2 regions of the Shinella sp. HY16 genome follow, and region 2 is predicted to be linked to the other one. Evidence: riboswitches for the same ligand, from Rfam matches in the RefSeq annotation. Region 2 holds a riboswitch; the other holds the start of a gene.
The links. A riboswitch is a leader RNA that binds a small molecule or an ion and turns the genes downstream of it on or off. The one in region 2 is predicted to bind FMN.
Positions count from the first base shown of each region.

Region 1: it holds a riboswitch for FMN, as region 2 does, so the genes downstream of both, ribB (3,4-dihydroxy-2-butanone-4-phosphate synthase) here and K0P03_RS11860 (6,7-dimethyl-8-ribityllumazine synthase) in region 2, are expected to answer to the same signal.

Region 1 covers NZ_JAHYXL010000006.1:27,655-36,665, reverse strand. The annotation lists gene K0P03_RS31865 (transporter substrate-binding domain-containing protein) at 1-369, opposite strand, end outside; gene K0P03_RS31860 (LysR family transcriptional regulator) at 625-1,593, opposite strand; gene glyA (serine hydroxymethyltransferase) at 1,726-3,003, shown strand; gene folD (bifunctional methylenetetrahydrofolate dehydrogenase/methenyltetrahydrofolate cyclohydrolase FolD) at 3,094-3,990, shown strand; gene purU (formyltetrahydrofolate deformylase) at 4,011-4,907, shown strand; gene K0P03_RS31840 (D-serine ammonia-lyase) at 5,047-6,378, shown strand; gene ribB (3,4-dihydroxy-2-butanone-4-phosphate synthase) at 6,440-7,075, opposite strand; FMN riboswitch at 7,166-7,312, opposite strand; gene K0P03_RS31830 (SDR family oxidoreductase) at 7,380-8,168, opposite strand; gene K0P03_RS31825 (sugar ABC transporter ATP-binding protein) at 8,183-9,011, opposite strand, start outside.
Region 2 covers NZ_JAHYXL010000001.1:2,369,684-2,378,694, reverse strand. The annotation lists gene K0P03_RS11895 (L,D-transpeptidase) at 1-280, shown strand, start outside; gene K0P03_RS11890 (SDR family NAD(P)-dependent oxidoreductase) at 309-1,070, opposite strand; gene K0P03_RS11885 (ABC transporter permease) at 1,076-1,900, opposite strand; gene K0P03_RS11880 (ABC transporter permease) at 1,900-2,766, opposite strand; gene K0P03_RS11875 (polyamine ABC transporter substrate-binding protein) at 2,958-4,121, opposite strand; gene K0P03_RS11870 (ABC transporter ATP-binding protein) at 4,152-5,231, opposite strand; gene K0P03_RS11865 (LuxR family transcriptional regulator) at 5,427-6,239, shown strand; gene K0P03_RS11860 (6,7-dimethyl-8-ribityllumazine synthase) at 6,574-7,050, opposite strand; FMN riboswitch at 7,142-7,291, opposite strand; gene K0P03_RS11855 (ABC transporter ATP-binding protein) at 7,416-8,477, opposite strand; gene K0P03_RS11850 (ABC transporter permease) at 8,487-9,011, opposite strand, start outside.

The sequences.
Region 1 (9,011 bases), on a different contig from region 2:
ATTGACCGGCAGGAAATCGATGGCGATGGAGGATTCGCGCGCCGGCTTGATGGTGGTGTGCGCGAAGACGACATCGACCTGGTTGGTGAGGACCGCATCGAAGCGGCTCTTGTCGGTGACCGTGACGAACTTGACCTTCGATGCATCGCCGAGGACCGCGGCGGCGACGGCGCGGCAGAAGTCGACGTCGAGGCCTTCCATCTGGCCCGTCGTGGTGTTGAGGTAACCGAAACCGGGCGCGGTGTTGTCCGTGCCGCAGTTCAGCGTGCCGCGCTGCTTGACCGTGTCGAGGACGGACGCCGACGCGTGACCTGCGGTAACGGCGAGACCGGCAAACACGCCGGCCGTGAGAAGCTTGATCAGTTTCATTGCAGTCCCCTGTGAATATCGCGAGCGCCCTGCACGCTGGTGCAGAGCCCGGTTCTCATGCCGAGAGCTGATTTGGGCGATAGGGCAACAGCGGCTCTTGCCGTTCTGTAGCGATTGTTCCCGCCATTGGCCTAAGTCCGCCGTTTGGTAGACAAGCTGCGAACCCATATCAATCGACAGGGGGACGATAGGAACACGATTTGTTCAGGTCTACTTAATTCTGCTTTACGTACTATTTAGCAAAACTGTTTGATTTTAATCGTCGGCATTGCCTTCGGAGCCCGCGTCGAGCGCAATCGGCGCTTCGTTCTTGCCCGTGGGGAGCCGGCGACGAGAACCGATCCGCGCGTTGATTTCCGCGATGAAGGCCTGAACGGCGGGGCTGCGTTTCTCCCCCTTGCGGAAGGCCAGCGAGATCTTGCGGCGGATCTCCGGCTCGACCTTGCAGACCCAGACGTCCTCGAGGTCATAGCTCGCCCGAAGGCCCGGCAGGATCGAGATGCCATAACCTTCCCGGATCAGCGCGATCGTCACCTCGAACCCCTTGCAGCGGGCGACGATGTTGGGCGTGAAGCCGGCCTCCTGGCACGCATCCGTGATCATGCGGTTATAGGTCGAGGAGGCGGTATCGAGCGCCCAGCGCTCGTCGCGCAGCTGGTGCAACATGACGGTCGGCTGCTCGGCCAGCGGATGGGTCTGGGACACCATCACATTGAAGACGTCCTCCATCAGCGGGATCGTTTCGATGTTCGGATCAACGGCGCCGGCGGGCACGTTGAGATCGTCAACGATCGCGATGTCCGTCTGCCAGCTGCGCAGGGCCGCAAGGCTCTCGGCGGGTTCCATCTCGTCGAACTGCACCGTCAGATGCGGATGGAGCCGATGGAGGCCCTGGATCGCCCCCGCCACCACCGCCGCAGCGACAGAGGGAAAGGCTGCCACCCGCAGCTCGCCGGCAATCACCTTCTTCAGCTCGGCGATGTCGGCTCGGGCTGATTCGAGCTCGATGAGGATCCGCTCCGCCCGTTCGACAAGCTGCTTTCCGGCCGGCGTCAGCTCGACGCCGCGGCCCCGCCGCTCGATGAGGTCGATGCCGACCTCCTGTTCCAGCAACGCGATCTGCTGCGAGACGGCGGACGGGGAGACATAGAGCGCCTCGGCCACCGCGGCCATGGTCTTGCGGATCGACAGTTCGCGCAGGGCGCGCAAGCGGGCAAGGTCCATTCATTCCTCCTCATGTCGAGGGAAGAATGATTAGCAAATCAGAACGCATGTGCAAATATTATTAACTTTTTCTGGATCGAAGCCATGGCTAGCCTTTCTCCAAGCCCTCATACCCTCTTGTGGAGACAGGTCATGACCGAACAGACGAAAGCCTATTTCAACGCCCCCGTTCACGAGCGCGACCCGCTCGTCGCCGGTGCCATCGACAACGAGCGCAAGCGCCAGCAGGACCAGATCGAGCTCATCGCATCCGAGAATATCGTCAGCCGCGCCGTGCTCGACGCTCTCGGCCACGAGATGACCAACAAGACACTGGAAGGCTATCCCGGCAACCGCTTCCACGGCGGCGGGCAGTTCGTCGACGTCGTCGAGCAGGCGGCAATCGACCGCGCCAAGCAGCTCTTCGGCTGCGCCTATGCCAACGTCCAGCCCCATTCGGGCACGCAGGCCAACCTCGCCGTCTTCTTCCTGCTGCTGAAGCCGGGCGACAAGGTTCTTTCGCTCGATCTCGCCGCCGGCGGCCACCTCTCGCACGGCATGAAGGGCAACCTGTCGGGCCGCTGGTTCGAATCGCACAACTACAATGTGGACCCGGAAACCGAGGTCATCGACTATGACGCGCTGGAGCGTATCGCCGAAGAGGTTCGCCCGACGCTGCTCATCACCGGCGGTTCGGCCTATCCGCGCGAACTCGACTTCGAACGCATGGGCAGGATCGCCAAGAAAGTCGGCGCATGGTTCCTGGTCGACATGGCGCATATTGCCGGCCTCGTCGCGGGCGGCGCCCACCCCTCGCCGTTCCCGCATGCCGATATCGTCACCTGCACCACGACCAAGACGCTGCGCGGGCCCCGCGGCGGCCTGATCCTCACCAACAACGAGGCCTGGTTCAAGAAGCTGCAAGCCGCCGTGTTCCCGGGCGTCCAGGGCTCGCTGCACAGCAACGTGCTCGCCGCCAAGGCCGTCTGCCTCGGCGAAGCGCTGCAGGACGACTTCAAGGTCTACGCCGCGCAGGTCAAGGCCAATGCCCGCGCGCTTGCCGAGACCCTGATCGACCGCGGCGTGCGCATCGTCTCCGGCGGCACGGACACCCACATCGTGCTGGTCGACCTCTCGAGCAAGGGCCTGATCGGCAAGCAGGCGGAAGATCTTCTGTCGCGTGCCAACATCACCGCCAACAAGAACCCGATCCCGGGCGACAGCCCGCGCCCGCCGGAATGGGTCGGCATGCGGCTCGGCGTCTCCGCCGCCACCACCCGCGGCATGAAGGAAGAGGAGTTCCGCACGCTCGGCACCATCATCGCCGACCTCATCGAGGCGGAAGCTGCCGGCACGGCGGACGAGGTTGTTGACGGCGCCAAGGCCAAGGTGGCCAGACTGACGGCGGCCTTCCCGGTCTACGCACACTAAGCGCACGAAATCCGAACCGAAAAGGGCCGCGCTACGCGCGGCTCTCCTTCCGGCCCGCGGCCGGGCCTTGGGGATGCGAAAGGGAGCGTCATGGGAATGGATAGAGTTGCCGGCGGGGCGATCATCGACGGCAGGATGTTCGCGGCCGGCCTGCTGGACGATGTTGCGGCGAAAGTTGCCCGGCTGAAGACTGCCACCGGCACCGTGCCGGGGCTCGCCGTGGTGCTCGTCGGCAGCGATCCCGCCAGCGCCGTCTATGTCGGCTCGAAACATCGCCAGACGGCCGCCGCCGGCATGAATTCCTTCAAGCACGAACTTCCGGCCGACACGACGCAGGACGAACTGATGGCGCTCATCGGCCGGCTCAACGTCGATCCTGCCGTGCACGGCATCCTCGTCCAGCTACCCCTGCCCGCTCATCTCGACGCCAACGCCATTATCCAGGGCATCAACCCTGACAAGGATGTCGACGGCTTCCACGTTTCCAATGCAGGACGCCTTTCCACGGGCCAGTCGGCGCTGGTGCCCTGCACTCCGCTCGGCTGCCTCATGCTGCTGAAAGATCGGCTCGGCGGCGACCTTTCCGGCCTGCATGCCGTGGTGGTCGGCAAGTCGAACATCGTCGGCAAGCCGATGGCGCAGCTGCTGCTTTCGGAAAACTGCACGGTGACGATCGCCCATTCGCGCACGCGGAACACCCCGGAGCTCTGCCGCGCCGCGGATATTCTCGTCGTCGCAGCCGGGCGGCCGGGCCTCGTGCGCGGCGACTGGATCAAGCCGGGCGCCACCGTCATCGACGTCGGCATCAACCGGGTGGAGATCGACGGCAAGTCGCGCATCGTCGGCGATGTCGCCTTCGAGGAGGCCCGCCGTGCCGCCGGCGCGATCACGCCCGTTCCGGGCGGCGTCGGACCCATGACCATCGCCTGCCTGCTTTCCAACACGCTCACGGCCTTCAGCCGCCAGCACTCCGTCGCCATCGACTGATCGACCCGAAAGGATCGCCAATGTCCGCTCTTTCCAACCGCTATGCCCTGCGCGTCGCCTGCCCCTCGATCCGCGGCGTGACCGCGGCCATCGCGACCTACCTCTCCGCCAACGGCTGCAACATCTCCGACAGCGCCCAGTTCGACGACAAGAGCACCGGCCGCTACTTCATGCGCGTCAGCTTCCAATCCGAAGAGGGCCGCACGCTGGAAGACCTGCGCGAGGGCTTTGCCGAGATTGCCGCAACCTATCAGGCGGATGCCGAATTCTTCGACGAGACGACCAAGCGCAAGGTCGTCCTGATGGTCTCGCGCTTCGGCCATTGCCTCAACGACCTGCTCTACCGCTGGCGCATCGGCGCCCTGCCGATCGACATCGTCGGCGTCATCTCCAACCATTTCGATTACCAGAAGGTGGTCGTGAACCACGATATTCCCTTCCACCACATCAAGGTGACGAGGGAGAACAAACCGGAGGCCGAGGCCGAGCAGATGCGCGTCGTCGAGGAGACGGGCGCCGAGCTCATCGTGCTCGCCCGCTATATGCAGGTGCTCTCGGACGAGATGTGCCGGACCATGTCGGGCCGGATCATCAACATCCACCACTCCTTCCTCCCGTCCTTCAAGGGCGCCAACCCTTACAAACAGGCCTTCGAGCGCGGCGTGAAGCTGATCGGCGCGACCTCGCACTACGTAACCGCCGACCTTGACGAAGGCCCGATCATCGAGCAGGACACGGTGCGCGTGACGCATGCCCAGAGCGCCGAAGACTATGTCAGCCTCGGCCGCGACGTGGAGAGCCAGGTGCTCGCCCGCGCCATCCACGCCCATATCCACGGTCGCGTCTTCCTCAATGGCAACCGGACCATCGTCTTCCCGCCCTCGCCGGGCTCCTATGCCTCCGAGCGCATGGGATAGGGTCCACCACTGCGGCCCATGAAAGACATCGCCGCCGGCGCACGCCTTGCCAGGCCGTTGTCGCCGCGGCTATCGCAACGCCCCGAAGACCGGCAAGCCAATGGCGCGGCGCGCGCCTTCCCCGACGCAGGATCACGACATGGCCATCCACCTTCCTGATAATCCCGCCCGTTCCGATGTGCTGGCGGGACGCCCGACGCTCTGGACGAACCCGCACTACACCGAAAACGCAATCGCGGATGCGACGCTTCCCGTGCAGCCATCGGATGTGGACGAGGCGCAGGAAAACTGGCGGCGGCTGGCGCCGCTACTGGAAACCTGCTTTCCCGACCTGAAGGCAACGCGGGGCGAAATCCGCTCCGATCTCGTGCCGCTGGAGGCCATGCGCAAGGCGCTGGACTATGACGACGCGCAATTCGGCACCCTTCTCGTCAAGGCGGACAGCGCCCTTCCCGTCGCCGGGTCGATCAAGGCGCGCGGCGGCGTCTACGAGGTCTTCCTGTTTGCCGAACTGTTGGCCCGGCGCGAGGGTCTGCTGATGGCGGATGAAGACATCCGGCGCCTTGCCGCGCCGGACGCGAAAGCCTTCTTTTCCCGCTACACCATCGCCGTCGGCAGCACCGGCAATCTCGGGCTCAGCGTGGGCGTCGCGGCCCGCGCCCTCGGCTTCAGGGCGACGGTGCATATGTCCGCCGATGCCAAGGCCTGGAAGGTGGAACGGCTGACGCGGCTCGGCGTCGAGGTTGTCCGGCACGATGCCGACTATACGACCGCGGTGGAAAATGCCCGCATCGCCGCCGAGAGTGACCCGACGATCTATTTCGTCGACGATGAGCAATCCCGGCACCTTTTCCTCGGCTACAGCGTCGCCGCGCTGGAACTCGCCGAACAGCTTCAGGCCCGCGGCATCGTCGTCGATGCCGACCATCCGCTGTTCCTCTACCTGCCCTGCGGCATCGGCGGCGCACCGGGCGGCGTCGCCTATGGTGCAAAGAAGGTCTTCGGGGACAATGTGCACTGCTTCTTCGTGGAGCCGGTTCAGTCGCCCTGTGCGCTGGTCCATCTCATGAGCGGTTCCGAAGATCTTGTCTCGGTCTACGATGTCGGCCTGACCAACAGAACGGAAGCGGACGGCATGGCCGTCGCCCGCATGTCGGCCTTCGTCGCCACCGTCATGCGCCGCATGCTGGCCGGCATCTTCACCGTCGACGACGCATCCCTCTTCCGCTGGCTCCTCAGCGCCCACCAAAGCCAGAACCTGCGCCTCGAACCCTCCGCCGCCGCCGGCTTTGCCGGCCCGGATTTCATCGTGAAACATCCGGCGGGCAAGGACTTCTGCGCATATCAGCGGATCGGCGACCATCTAACCGGGGCCACCCACATCATCTGGACCACGGGCGGCGCCTTCGTGCCGGAGGAGCAGTTCCAGACCTTCCTGCACACCGCGAACGACATCGCCGCAACGGATTGACGGAACTGCCACGCCCATGCCGCCGAACTCACGCGCAGCGGCATGGTCCTTGACCTGATCGTTATGCGGCGACGGCAGGCATGTTGCCGTCACGGGCGGCGACATGGGCGATGAGATCCTCGATGCTGATCAACGGCAGCTGGTGGATGGCCGCGAAATCGATCAGTTCGGGCAGACGGGCCATCGTGCCATCATCGTTGGCAACCTCGCAGATCACGCCCGACGGGCTCCTGCCGGCAAGGCGCGCGAGATCGACCGCAGCTTCCGTGTGGCCCGGACGGCCGCGCACCCCACGCGGATGCGCGCGCAGGGGAAAGATGTGGCCCGGACGGGCGAAGTCTTCCGACCGGCTCGCGGGGTCCATGAGCGCCTTGACGGTTGCCGCGCGATCGGCGGCCGAAATTCCGGTCGTCGTGGCGGGAAGGTAATCGACGGAGACGGTGAAGGCCGTATGAAGATATTCCGTGTTCTGCGGAACCATCAGCGGGATGTCGAGCGCATCGAGCCGCTCGCCTTCCATCGCCACGCAGATCAGCCCGCGGGCGTGTTTCATCATGAAGGCGATCGCCTCCGGGGTCACCGCATCCGCGGCCACGATGATATCGCCCTCGTTTTCCCGGTTTTCGTCATCCACGACGACAATCATGCCGCCGCGCGCAAAGGCCGCGATTGCGTCTTCAATTTTCGAGAGTGCCATTTCATTGCCTTTCAAGGGTTGCCGATGCCGGCGTTTCAATCCCTTGGGCGAACAGGCCCGCGACCGCCCGGGTGAAGGACGGTTCCGCAGACATGTCCTCTTCCATCCGGACTGTGACCGTCGGCCCCGGCATCGCACCGGATCTGCTGACCTTCCGCGTCAACGGAAGCGCTCGCGGGCTCCCGGATCGCTCCGGATACCGCCGGTGGGGAGTTTCACCCCGCCCTGAGAACAGGCGTAAATAGGGAATTCTGGTGGAGGAATGCAAGGGCCGGCATCGCCGGCCGCGCAGAATTCCCGACGGCTACCAGCAGCAGAAGCCGCCGTCGACGAGGAGGTCGACGCCGGTGACGAAGCTCGCGGCCTCCGAGAGGAGGAAGACGGCCGGGCCGACCATCTCGTCGACAGCTGCCATGCGCTGCATCGGCGTCTGTTCCTCGAAGAGTTTCGTCTGGTGCACCATTTCCGGCCGGGTGTTCATCGGCGTCGCGGTGTAGCCCGGGCTGATCGTGTTGACGCGGATGCCGCGGCCGACCCATTCCATCGCCATCGACTTGGTCATGTGGATGACGCCGGCCTTGGAGGCATTGTAGTGGCACTGGCTGAGGCCGCGGTTGACGATGACACCGGACATCGAGGCGATATTGACGATCGCGCCGCGGCCGGTCTTCAACATGGCACGGGCTTCGGCCTGGCAGGAGAGGAAAACGCCCTTCAGGTTGATGTCCATCATCGTCTGGAACTGGTCTTCCGCCATCTCCTCCGCCGGATTGGCGTTGGCGATGCCGGCCGCATTGACGGCGAGCGTCAGGGAGCCGAGTTCCGCTTCGGTGCGGGCGACCGCCTCGGCGAGCGCCGCGCCGCTGGTGACATCGGCGGCGATCTGGATGCTGCGGCGTCCGGCCCGGGCGATGAAGTCGGCCGTCCGGGCGAGGCCGTCGTCGGTGCGCCGGTCGAGCAGCGCGACATCGGCGCCGCACTGGGCGAGGCCGATGGCGATGCGCTGGCCGATGCCGCTGCCGGCGCCGGTCACGAAGGCGACATTGCCGGAGAGATCGAACAGTTTCGGCGCGTTGAGCGTGATGTCGGACATGAATGCTTCCTTGTTCAAATCGTTGCCAGTTCCATGACCGAGACGTCGTTCGCGTCCTCGCGGTTCAGGATGCCGGCCTGCTTGCCCTGGGCCATGACCATGATGCGGCTGGACACGCCGAGCACCTCTTCGAGGTCGGAACTGACCACGATGACGGCGACGCCCTCCCGCGCAAGGTCCATGATGAGATCGTAGATCGACGAGCGGGCGCCGACGTCGATGCCGCGCGTCGGTTCGTCCAGCACCACCACCTGCGGCTTGCGCGCCAGCCATTTGGCCAGCACCACCTTCTGCTGGTTGCCGCCGGAGAGTTCACCGGCATTCTGTCCGCCGCGGCCCTTCACGCCGAATTTCTTGATGTAATCCTCGGCGAATTCGCGAATGCGGCGGGTGGAGAGCCAGCCGCTGCGCGCGATCTCGCCGAGGTTGGCATAGCCGATATTTTCCGCGATCGAATGGTCGAGCACCACGCCCTGCAGCTTGCGATCCTCCGGCACGAGGACGATGCCGTTGCGGATCGCATCGATCGGCGAGCGCGGCGTCACCGGCTTGCCATGCAAAAACACGTCGCCGGCAGAAATCGGATCGGCGCCGGTGATGGCACGCACAAGCTCGGTGCGGCCGGCGCCCATCAGCCCGGCAATGCCGAAAACCTCGCCCCTGCGGACGGCGAAACTGATGTCACGAAAGGCTTTGGTCGGTGAGGATAGGCTGCGCACCTCCAGCGTCACCTCCTCCGTCGGCACGGGGAGCGCGGGGAACATGCGCTCCAGCGAGCGGCCGACCATGGCCTCGACGATCGTGCGGATCGGCACGTCGCCGCTGTCGAATTCCTGCACCTTG
Region 2 (9,011 bases):
CCGCACGCCGAGCCTTGCCAAATATTCCGTCGAGAACGGCGGCATGGAGCCGGGCATCAAGAACCCGCTCGGCGCACGGGCGCTCTACATCTTCCAGAACGGCAAGGACACGCTCTACCGCCTGCACGGCTCGCCGGACTGGAAGTCGATCGGCAAGGCGACGTCGTCGGGCTGCGTCAGGCTGATCAACCAGGATGTGCTCGACCTCTACAAGCGCGTGCCCTACCACGCGCGCATCGTCGTGTATCAGGGTCCGATGAGCGCAGCCGTCGGGGTATAAGGGGCTCCGCCGTTTTCGCTGGAATGCCCTAGGTCACGGTCTCGCCGCCGTCGACCACGAGAATCTGGCCGGTCATGTAGCTTGACCGGTCGGAGACGAGGAAGAGGATCGGTTCGGCGATCTCCTCCACATCGGCCCACCGGCCCATCGGCACTTTCTCCTTGATATAGCCTTCGATCGCTTCGCGCCCGCCCATCTGCGAGATGAAGGGGGCGTTGAAGGGCGTATCCACCCAGCCGGGGCAGAGCGCGTTGACGCGGATGCCGTGGCGGGCATAGTCGCCGGCCATCTGCTTGGTCATGGCGATGACGGCGTGTTTCGTCGTCGTATAGGCGATCATCTCGCGATCGTAGAGCACGCCCGAAGAGGACGCGGTGTTGAGGATGACGCCCTTTCCCTGCGCCTTCATGGCGGGCATGACGAGCCGGGCGGCCATCAGGTGGGCGCGCACATTGAGGTTCCAGGAGAGATCGAGGCCGTCGAGCGGCACGCTTTCGAGGTCGCCGGCGACCTGCGCGCCGGCATGGTTGTGCAGGATGTCGATGCGGCCATGGCGCGACAGCACCGCGGCGACGGCCATCTTCAGTTCCACATCGTCGGTGACATCGACGATGACGGCTTCAGCCTTGCCGCCGTCGGCGCGGATGAAGTCCACCGTCTCGGCGGCGCGGGTCTCGTTGAGATCGGCGACGCAGACGGTGGCGCCCTCACGCGCCATGATGCGCGCGCCGGCCCGGCCGATGCCGGAGCCCGCTCCGGTGACGATGGCGACACGGTTCTTCAGGATCATCGGTCTCACTCCCCGGCAGGCGATTTTCTGGTTTTTTCCCGCATCAGAAGGCGGGCGATGAGGATCAGCATGAGCGAGGCGACCAGCACCATCGTCGCGATGGCGTTCACTTCGGGCGTCACGCCGCGGCGGATCGAGGCGAAGACGTAGATCGGCAGCGTCGTCTTCGAGCCTGCGACGAAGAAGGCCACGATGAAGTCGTCGAAGGAGAAGGTGAAGGCGAGCAGGAACCCGGCGAGCACCGAGGGCAGGATCTGCGGCAGCACGATATCGCGGAAGGTGGTCAGCGGTGTCGCATAGAGATCGGCCGAGGCCTCGACGATGTCCCGGCCGAGCGTCGCGATGCGGGCCTTCACGATCATGGTGACGAGCGCCATGGTGAAGAGGCCGTGCGCGGCGATGATCGAGCCGTAGCCGAGGCCGAGTTGCGGCGGCGTTTCGCCGGGCCAGATGGCGGCGATCGCCGGATTGATCGCGCCGAAGACGGCGACGAGGGCGACGAGGGTCGCGATGCCGATGACGACGCCCGGCACGACAATGGCGGCGGCGAGCAGGCCGTCGAAGACCGCGCGCGTCCGCGCGCCGAGCCGTTCGAGGCCGAGGGCGGCCATGGTGCCGAAGACGGCGGCGAGCGTGGCGCTGACGAGGGCGATGACCAGGCTGTTCTGCAGCGCCGTGATGAGGAACGGATTGGCGAGCGCCTTGCCGTACCATGCGACGGAGAAACCGGTGAATTCGCTCGCATTGCGGCCCGCATTGAAGGAGAACAGCACGACGAGCGCGATCGGCGCATAGAGGAAGAGATAGACGCAGGTGATCAGCGCGCGCATCAGACGAGATCCACCTGTCTTGTGCCTGATATCCGCCAGGCGATGCGCATGGCGACCATCAGCACCACGACGACGACGGCGACGAGGGTGACGGCAATAGCCGAGCCGAAGGGCCAGTTGCGTGATTGCAGGAAGAGATCGACCAGCGCATTGCCGATGAAGAAGACCTTGCCGCCGCCGAGGAGCTGCGGGATGAGATATTCGCCGAGCAAGAGGATGGTGACGAGCGCGACGCCCGTCATGACGCCCGGCAGCGACAGCGGCAGGGTCACGGAGAAGAAGGTCGAGACGGGTTTCGCGCCGAGGTCGGCGGAGGCTTCGAGCAGGCGCCGGTCGAGTTTTTCCAGGCTGACATAGATCGGCATGATCATCAGCGGCAGGTAGCCATAGACGATGCCGAGCAGGACGGCGCCCGAGGTGTTGAGCAGGCGCACGTCTTCGATGCCGATCATGTCGAGCAGATTGGGAATGCCGCGCGAGCCGAGGATGTACATCCAGGCATAGGTGCGCACGAGAAGGCTCGTCCAGAACGGCACCACGACCAGCGAGACGAGCAGCAACCGGTGGCGCGGGCTCGCCTTGACGGCGAGGTAGTAGGCCGTCGGATAGGCGACGATGAGGCAGAGGAAGGCGCCGACGGGCGCCAGCAGGAGAGTGTTCCAGTAGGCGGCGGAACGGGCCGGCAGGTTGGCATACTGCGCGAAGGTGAACGCCGCCTGGTAGCCGCCCGCCGGTCCCCGCTCGCCGACGGAGAAGACCATCATGGCGATGAAGGGCAGCACGAGGAAGACGAACAGCCAGGCGGAAGCCGGCGCCAGCAGCGCCGCGGTCACCAGCCGTCTTTTCGTCGTCAACGTCAGGGGCATTGCGGTTGTCCTGTTGCGTATCGGTGGATTGCCCCTCATCCGGCTGCCGCCACCTTCTCCCCGCAAGCGGGGCGAAGGGGTATGCGGCGCCGTGTCGTTCCGTTCGAGAGGAAACAGCACGCAGCCACACATTTCCTTCTCCCCGCTTGCGGGGAGAAGGTGGCCGGCAGGCCGGATGAGGGACGAGACGGCTACGCCGACTTGAACCGTGCCATCAGCTCCGCCCGAGCCGGGTCCGTCAGCGTCACGGCGGCGCCGAATTCGAGCGGGGTCAGGGCGGCCTCGTCGGGATAGACGATCTTGTTGCCGGTGATTTCGGCCGGCAGCAGCGAAAGCACGCGGCTGTCCGTCGTCGGCGCACCGTTGGCGATGTGCTCCTTCACCGCGTTCTGCGGGTCCATCAGGAAGTTGAGCAGGGCATAGCCGGCCGGCTTGTTGGTGGCGCTCTTCGGCACCGCGTAGAAATCCGACCAGATCTCGCCGCCGTCGGAGCCGAGGACGAACCGGATTTCCGGAATGTCGCGGTTGAGCTGGGCACCGTCATTCGTCCAGCACATGGTCATCCAGGCATCGGAGGCGCGCATGGAGGGCTGATAGTCGCTGTTGATGGCGTAGAGGTGCGGCTTGACCTTGATCAGCAGCTCCTCCGCCTTGGCGAGTTCCTCGGGCTTGATCGAATTGAACGAGAAGCCGAGCGAGACGAGGGCGTTGCCGATCGTGGTGAGCTGGTAGTCGTGCACCATGGCGCGGCCGTCCGCCTCGGTCATGGCGACCTCGAAGAACTCCTTCCAGCTCGTCACCTTCGATTTCACCTTGTCGGAATTGACGGCGATGCCCGTCGTGCCCCAGTTCTTCGGCAGCGCATAGACCTTGCCGTCGACCGTGCCTTCGTTGGTGAAGCGGGTGTTCTGGGTCTTGGCGTCGAAATTCGGCACCTTGGCAAGGTCGAGCGGGTCGATCAGGCCGAGGCCGGCATAGGTGGAGATCGTGTAGTTGGTGGGCACGAAAAGATCCCAGCCGGTCCCGCCGGCCTGGAGTTTTGCCAGCATCTCCTCGTTGGAGCCGAAGACATTCACCTCGACGGCGACGCCCGTTGCGGCGGTGAAGGCCTCGAAGGTCGCCGGGTCATGGTAGTTCGGCCAGGTGGCCAGCGACATGGTGGAGCCGAGGTCCTCCTGCGCATGGGCCTCGGAGGTGAAGAGCCCGGGCTGGCGGGCCAGTACGGCGGCGGCAAGGCCAAGGCCGGTGACGGCAAGGAAGTGGCGGCGCGACACGGATCCGCGCTTCAGCCGCATGAACTCGTCCGTTAAATCCCGAGCACTGATCGGGGCATTCTCTCTGAACCATTTCGACATGATACTGTTCCCCTGTTGGGCCTGTTTCCCTCAGGCCGGAAAGATATGCGTCTGGCCGGGGTCGAAGCTTATGGCGACCCGTTCGCCCGGCGCGACGAGGTCGTTTTGTGATTGGCTGTGGCGTTCGGCGGTGACGAGCAGGTCGCCGAGCCCGTCGACGGCGACGGAGTACTCGGCTGCCGAACCAAGGAAGATGCGGTGCGTGACCGTGCCTTCCAGCGTGGTCGTGCCGGCCGCTCCGCGCGACAGGCGGATCGCCTCCGGGCGGAGCGCGACCGTGACCGCGCCCGGCACGAGGTCGTCGCGTGCGGCGGGCAGCGCCGAGCCGTTGCCGAGACGCACGGTCCCGCCGGCCTCCAGCGTGCCGGAAAAGCGGTTCGTCTTGCCGACGAAGTCGGCGACGAAAAGATCGGCAGGCCGGTCGTAGACCTCCTGGGGCGTCGCGAGCTGACGGATGCGGCCGGCGCTCATCACACAGACGAGGTCGCTCATCGACAGCGCTTCCTCCTGGTCGTGCGTGACGAGCACGAAGGTGATGCCGAGATCGCGCTGCAACGTCTGCAACTCGATCTGCATGGCGGTGCGCAGCTTCTTGTCGAGTGCGGCGAGCGGCTCGTCGAGAAGGAGGACGGAGGGCTTGTTGACGAGCGCGCGGGCGAGCGCCACGCGCTGCTGCTGGCCGCCGGACATTTCATGGATGCGGCGCCTGGCAAAGCCGGTGAGACGTACCATCTCCAGCGCCTCGCCGACGCGGCGGGCGATCTCTGCCGCCGGTAGCCTCGGGCGCAGCTGTTTCAGCCCGTAGGCGACGTTCTTCTCCACGTCGAAATGCGGGAAGAGGGCGTATTGCTGGAAAACCATGTTGACCGGGCGGCGATAGGCCGGAACGCCGTTGGCGATACTGCCGGCGATCAGCACCTCGCCCTCGCTCGGCTGTTCGAAGCCGCCGATCATCCTGAGGCACGTGGTCTTGCCGCAGCCGGACGGGCCGAGAAGCGCGACGAAGGCGCCCTTCGGCACGGAGAGATTGATGTCGGAGACCGCGGTCACCGCGCCATAGCGCTTGGTCACCGAACGGAACTCGATGTCGTTCGTTGGGGCGGATGTCACGTCTGTTCCCTGCGGTTGCTGGTCTCTTGGCGATCTCTGTCGCCTTGGCCACCGTCGGGAGGAATGCTAGTCAGCGGCCGATGGGTGGTATATACCCCGAGAGAGGTATTTTATCCGTAAATCGGCTGTGGAAGGAGTATATCCAGCGACAGCCCATTTCGGTTGCCGCGGGAGGATCGGGGGAGCGGCGGCGTCATGCGGGTGGATTTCACGGCACTTTTTCACACGCTTGCGGACTGGACCGGTGCGCCGGAAAACGCCGACCGGCAGACCAGCGACCGGCAGACCGGCGAGACCCTGCTTGCGATGATGCGGGCCCTGGTGCGTTTCGACGACATCGTCATCTTCGCCTATCACGAGAAGGCGCGGCCGATCGATCTCTTCAGCACCTTCGATGCGGATGACCACCACGTCTTCGTAACGCTCTACCAGGCCGGACCCTACCTGCTCGATCCGTTCTACCGCACGACACGGGCCGGCCGCGCCGGCATCTTCCGCATGCGGGAGCTGGCGCCGGACCGGTTCTTCTCGAGCGAGTATTTCCGCACCTATTATTCGCAGACGCGGCTTGCCGAAGAGCTCGGCTTCTTCGTTCCGGTGGAAGGTGGCGTGACCGTTGTGGTCTCGCTGATGCGGCGGGAGAAGACCGGTGTCTTTCCGGTGCAGGAATTTGCGCTGCTCAGCGATACCGAACCCTTCGTCGCCGCCCTCGTGCGGCGCGCCTGGAGTGGCCTTGGCGAGCGCTTTGCAGAAACGGGGCAGGGACGAGGCCGCCGGAGCGAACCGGTGAGCGCGGCCGACCGGGTGTGGCGCAAGCTGAACCTGACGGATCGCGAGGCCTCGATCATCGAACTCGTCCTGCAGGGGCACTCGTCGGAATCGATCGGCCTGAAGCTCGATATCTCCACCGGCACGGTGAAAGTCCATCGCCGCAACGTCTACCGCAAACTCGGCATCTCCTCGCAGATCCAGCTGCTGTCGATCTATCTGAAGAACCTTCAGGGGTAGACGGGGCGGCAGGCATGTCGACTGGAAAGAGCAGAGGCGGTTCTCCTCCCTCCGTCGTCCTCGGGCTTGACCTGAGGATCCGTGCCGCTGGTGGGGCGTGGATTGCAGTTCGAACCCGACCATGACGAAGAGGTTAGGGAGAAGGGCGCAGGCGTGCGAAGGAAAACATAGTGACTGGGGTGACCGTGGCGCTTTCAGGGGGGCGACGGGCATGCAGGGCGTGATGGGGGTAGCCCACGCAAAAGGCCCGGCATGGCTGCCGGGCCCCGTCTAGTCTTTTCAACGGTTTGCGGGCCCGTCCTGACAGATCGATTCCGCGCCTTCAAACTTTGATTCAGGCGACCGTCGCCAGCGCCACCTGCGCCCGGGCATCGATGATCTGCCGGGCCGCGTTGGCGGCTTCCTTGCCCTTGATGACGAAATGGTCGCGGAAGAAGGCGATGTGGGCGTCCGATTCCTGGAAATTGTGCGGCGTCAGCACGGCCGAGAGCACCGGCACGTTGGTGTCGAGCCCGACGCGCACGATCGCGTCCACCACGGTGCCGGCGACGAAATCGTGGCGGTAGATGCCGCCATCGACGACGAGGGCGACGCCGAGAATGGCGGAGTAACGGCCCGTGCGGGCGAGAAGCTGGGCATGCAGCGGGATTTCGAGGGCGCCGGGCACGTCGATGATATCGACCTCTTCGGCGCGGCCGCCGAGCGCGGTCCATTCGGCGACGAAGGAATCGACCGCCTGATCGACGATGCCGGCGTGCCAGCGGGCACGGATGACGGCGATGCGGGCGGAGGGGGTGGCATTCACATTCATGTCTAGGCCTTTCAAGGGTTGAGCCATTTTGCAACGGTCCCCTTGGGCGAACACGCAGGACGCGGCCCACCAGTGACGGCGGGTTTCTCCTGCTTGCTCTCTTCCATCCGGACTGTGACCGTCGGCTCCGGCATCGCACCGGATCTGCTGACCCTTCCGTTTTGCGGAAGGCGCTTGCGGGCTCCGGGTTTTGACGCCCGATACCGCCGGTGGGGAGTTTCGCCCCGCCCTGAGAACGGGTGAAGACTAACCGGCGAGCGCCCGCAGATCAAACCCGCGGGCGACGCAAAAGACGCAAATCACGACAGATTTTTCCAAAGCGTGGCCGAAGCTTGGAAAAGTGCTTCACGGCCGCGCCGGACTGCTCAGTCGCGGATGACCAGGAGATCGCCGGCCGTGAAGCGCAGCGTGACCGTGTCGCCGACGGTCGGCGGCACGAGGCCCGGGCTGTTGAACATGTCGAAGGAGATGACGCTGCCGCCGACCTTCATGCGGGTGCGGATGACCGAGCCGAGGAAGTTCGAGGAGACGACCTCGCCCGTCAGCGCCGTGTCGCCCTTGGCATCGGGCGCGATGGAGCCGGCTTCCGGGCGCAGTGCCAGCGAGACGGTGTCGCCGGCCTTCGCATTGCCGAGCGGCTCGCGCAGCGTCACGCCCTGATCGCCGATCGAGACGCGGTTGGCGGCGGGGTCGACGACTTTCGCCTCGATGAGGTTCAGCGTGCCGACAAAACTGGCGACGAAGCGGGTTGCCGGCCGGTTGTAGATATCGGCCGGTTTGCCGATCTGGTCCGCCTTGCCGGCATTCATCACGACGATGCGGTCGGAGATCGACAGGGCTTCTTCCTGGTCATGGGTGACGAAGACCGTGGTGATGCCGAGCTGCTGCTGGATCTGCCGGATTTCCTCGCGCAGCGACACGCGGATCTTGGCGTCGAGGGCGGAGAGCGGTTCGTCGAGCAGGAGAACCTGGGGCTTGGGCGCCAGCGCGCGGGCGAGCGCCACACGCTGCTGCTGGCCGCCGGACATCTGGTAGGGGTAGCGGTCGGCGAGATGGTCGAGCTTGATCAGCCCGAGCATTTCCTTGACGCGGGCGTCGATCTCCGCCTTGGGCCGGCCGGCGACCTTGAGGCCGAAGGCGACGTTTTCCGCGACGTTCATGTTCGGGAAGAGGGCGTAGGCCTGGAACACCATGCCGATGTTGCGCTGGTTGGGACGCAGGTTCACCTGGCTCTTGCCATCGATGGTGATCGCCCCGCCCGACGGCGTCTCGAAGCCGGCGATCATGCGCAGCACGGTGGTCTTGCCGCAGCCCGACGGGCCGAGGAACGAGACGAACTCGCCCTTTTCGATCGACATGTTGAAATCCTTGACGACCTGAACGGGGCCGAAGGACTTCTGGAGGCTGGTAAGAGTGAGAAAGCTCATGGAAAATCCTTAAGTCGCGCTCTGCGCGCCCTTCTGGAAACGGGAAACAAGCTGGATCAGGCCGAGGCAGCCCCAGGTCAGCGCGAAGGACATCACCGCAAGCGCCGCCGGCTCGTAGGCGCGATTGGCGCCGAGAAGCTGCATGTACGGGCCGAAAGCCGGGCGGTTGAGCAGGGCGGCCATGGTGAACTCGCCGATGACGATGGCGAAGGTCAGGAACGCGCCCGACAGCACGGCGACCAGAACGTTCGGCAGGATGATCTTGGCGAGGATCGTCGTCCAGCCGGCGCCGAGGCTCTGCGCGGCCTCCGTCAGCGTGGCGATGTCGATGGAGCGAAGGCCCGTATCGACGGAGCGATACATGTAGGGCAGCGCCAGCGTCGCATAGCCGAACATCAGGAGGATGTTCGTGCCGGTGATCGAACCCGTCAGCGGCAGCCAGCTCGAGGTGTTGTAGAGCCTGATATAGCCGAAGACGATGACGATGGCCGGGATGACCAGCGGCAAGAGCGTGATGAACTCGATATAGGGACG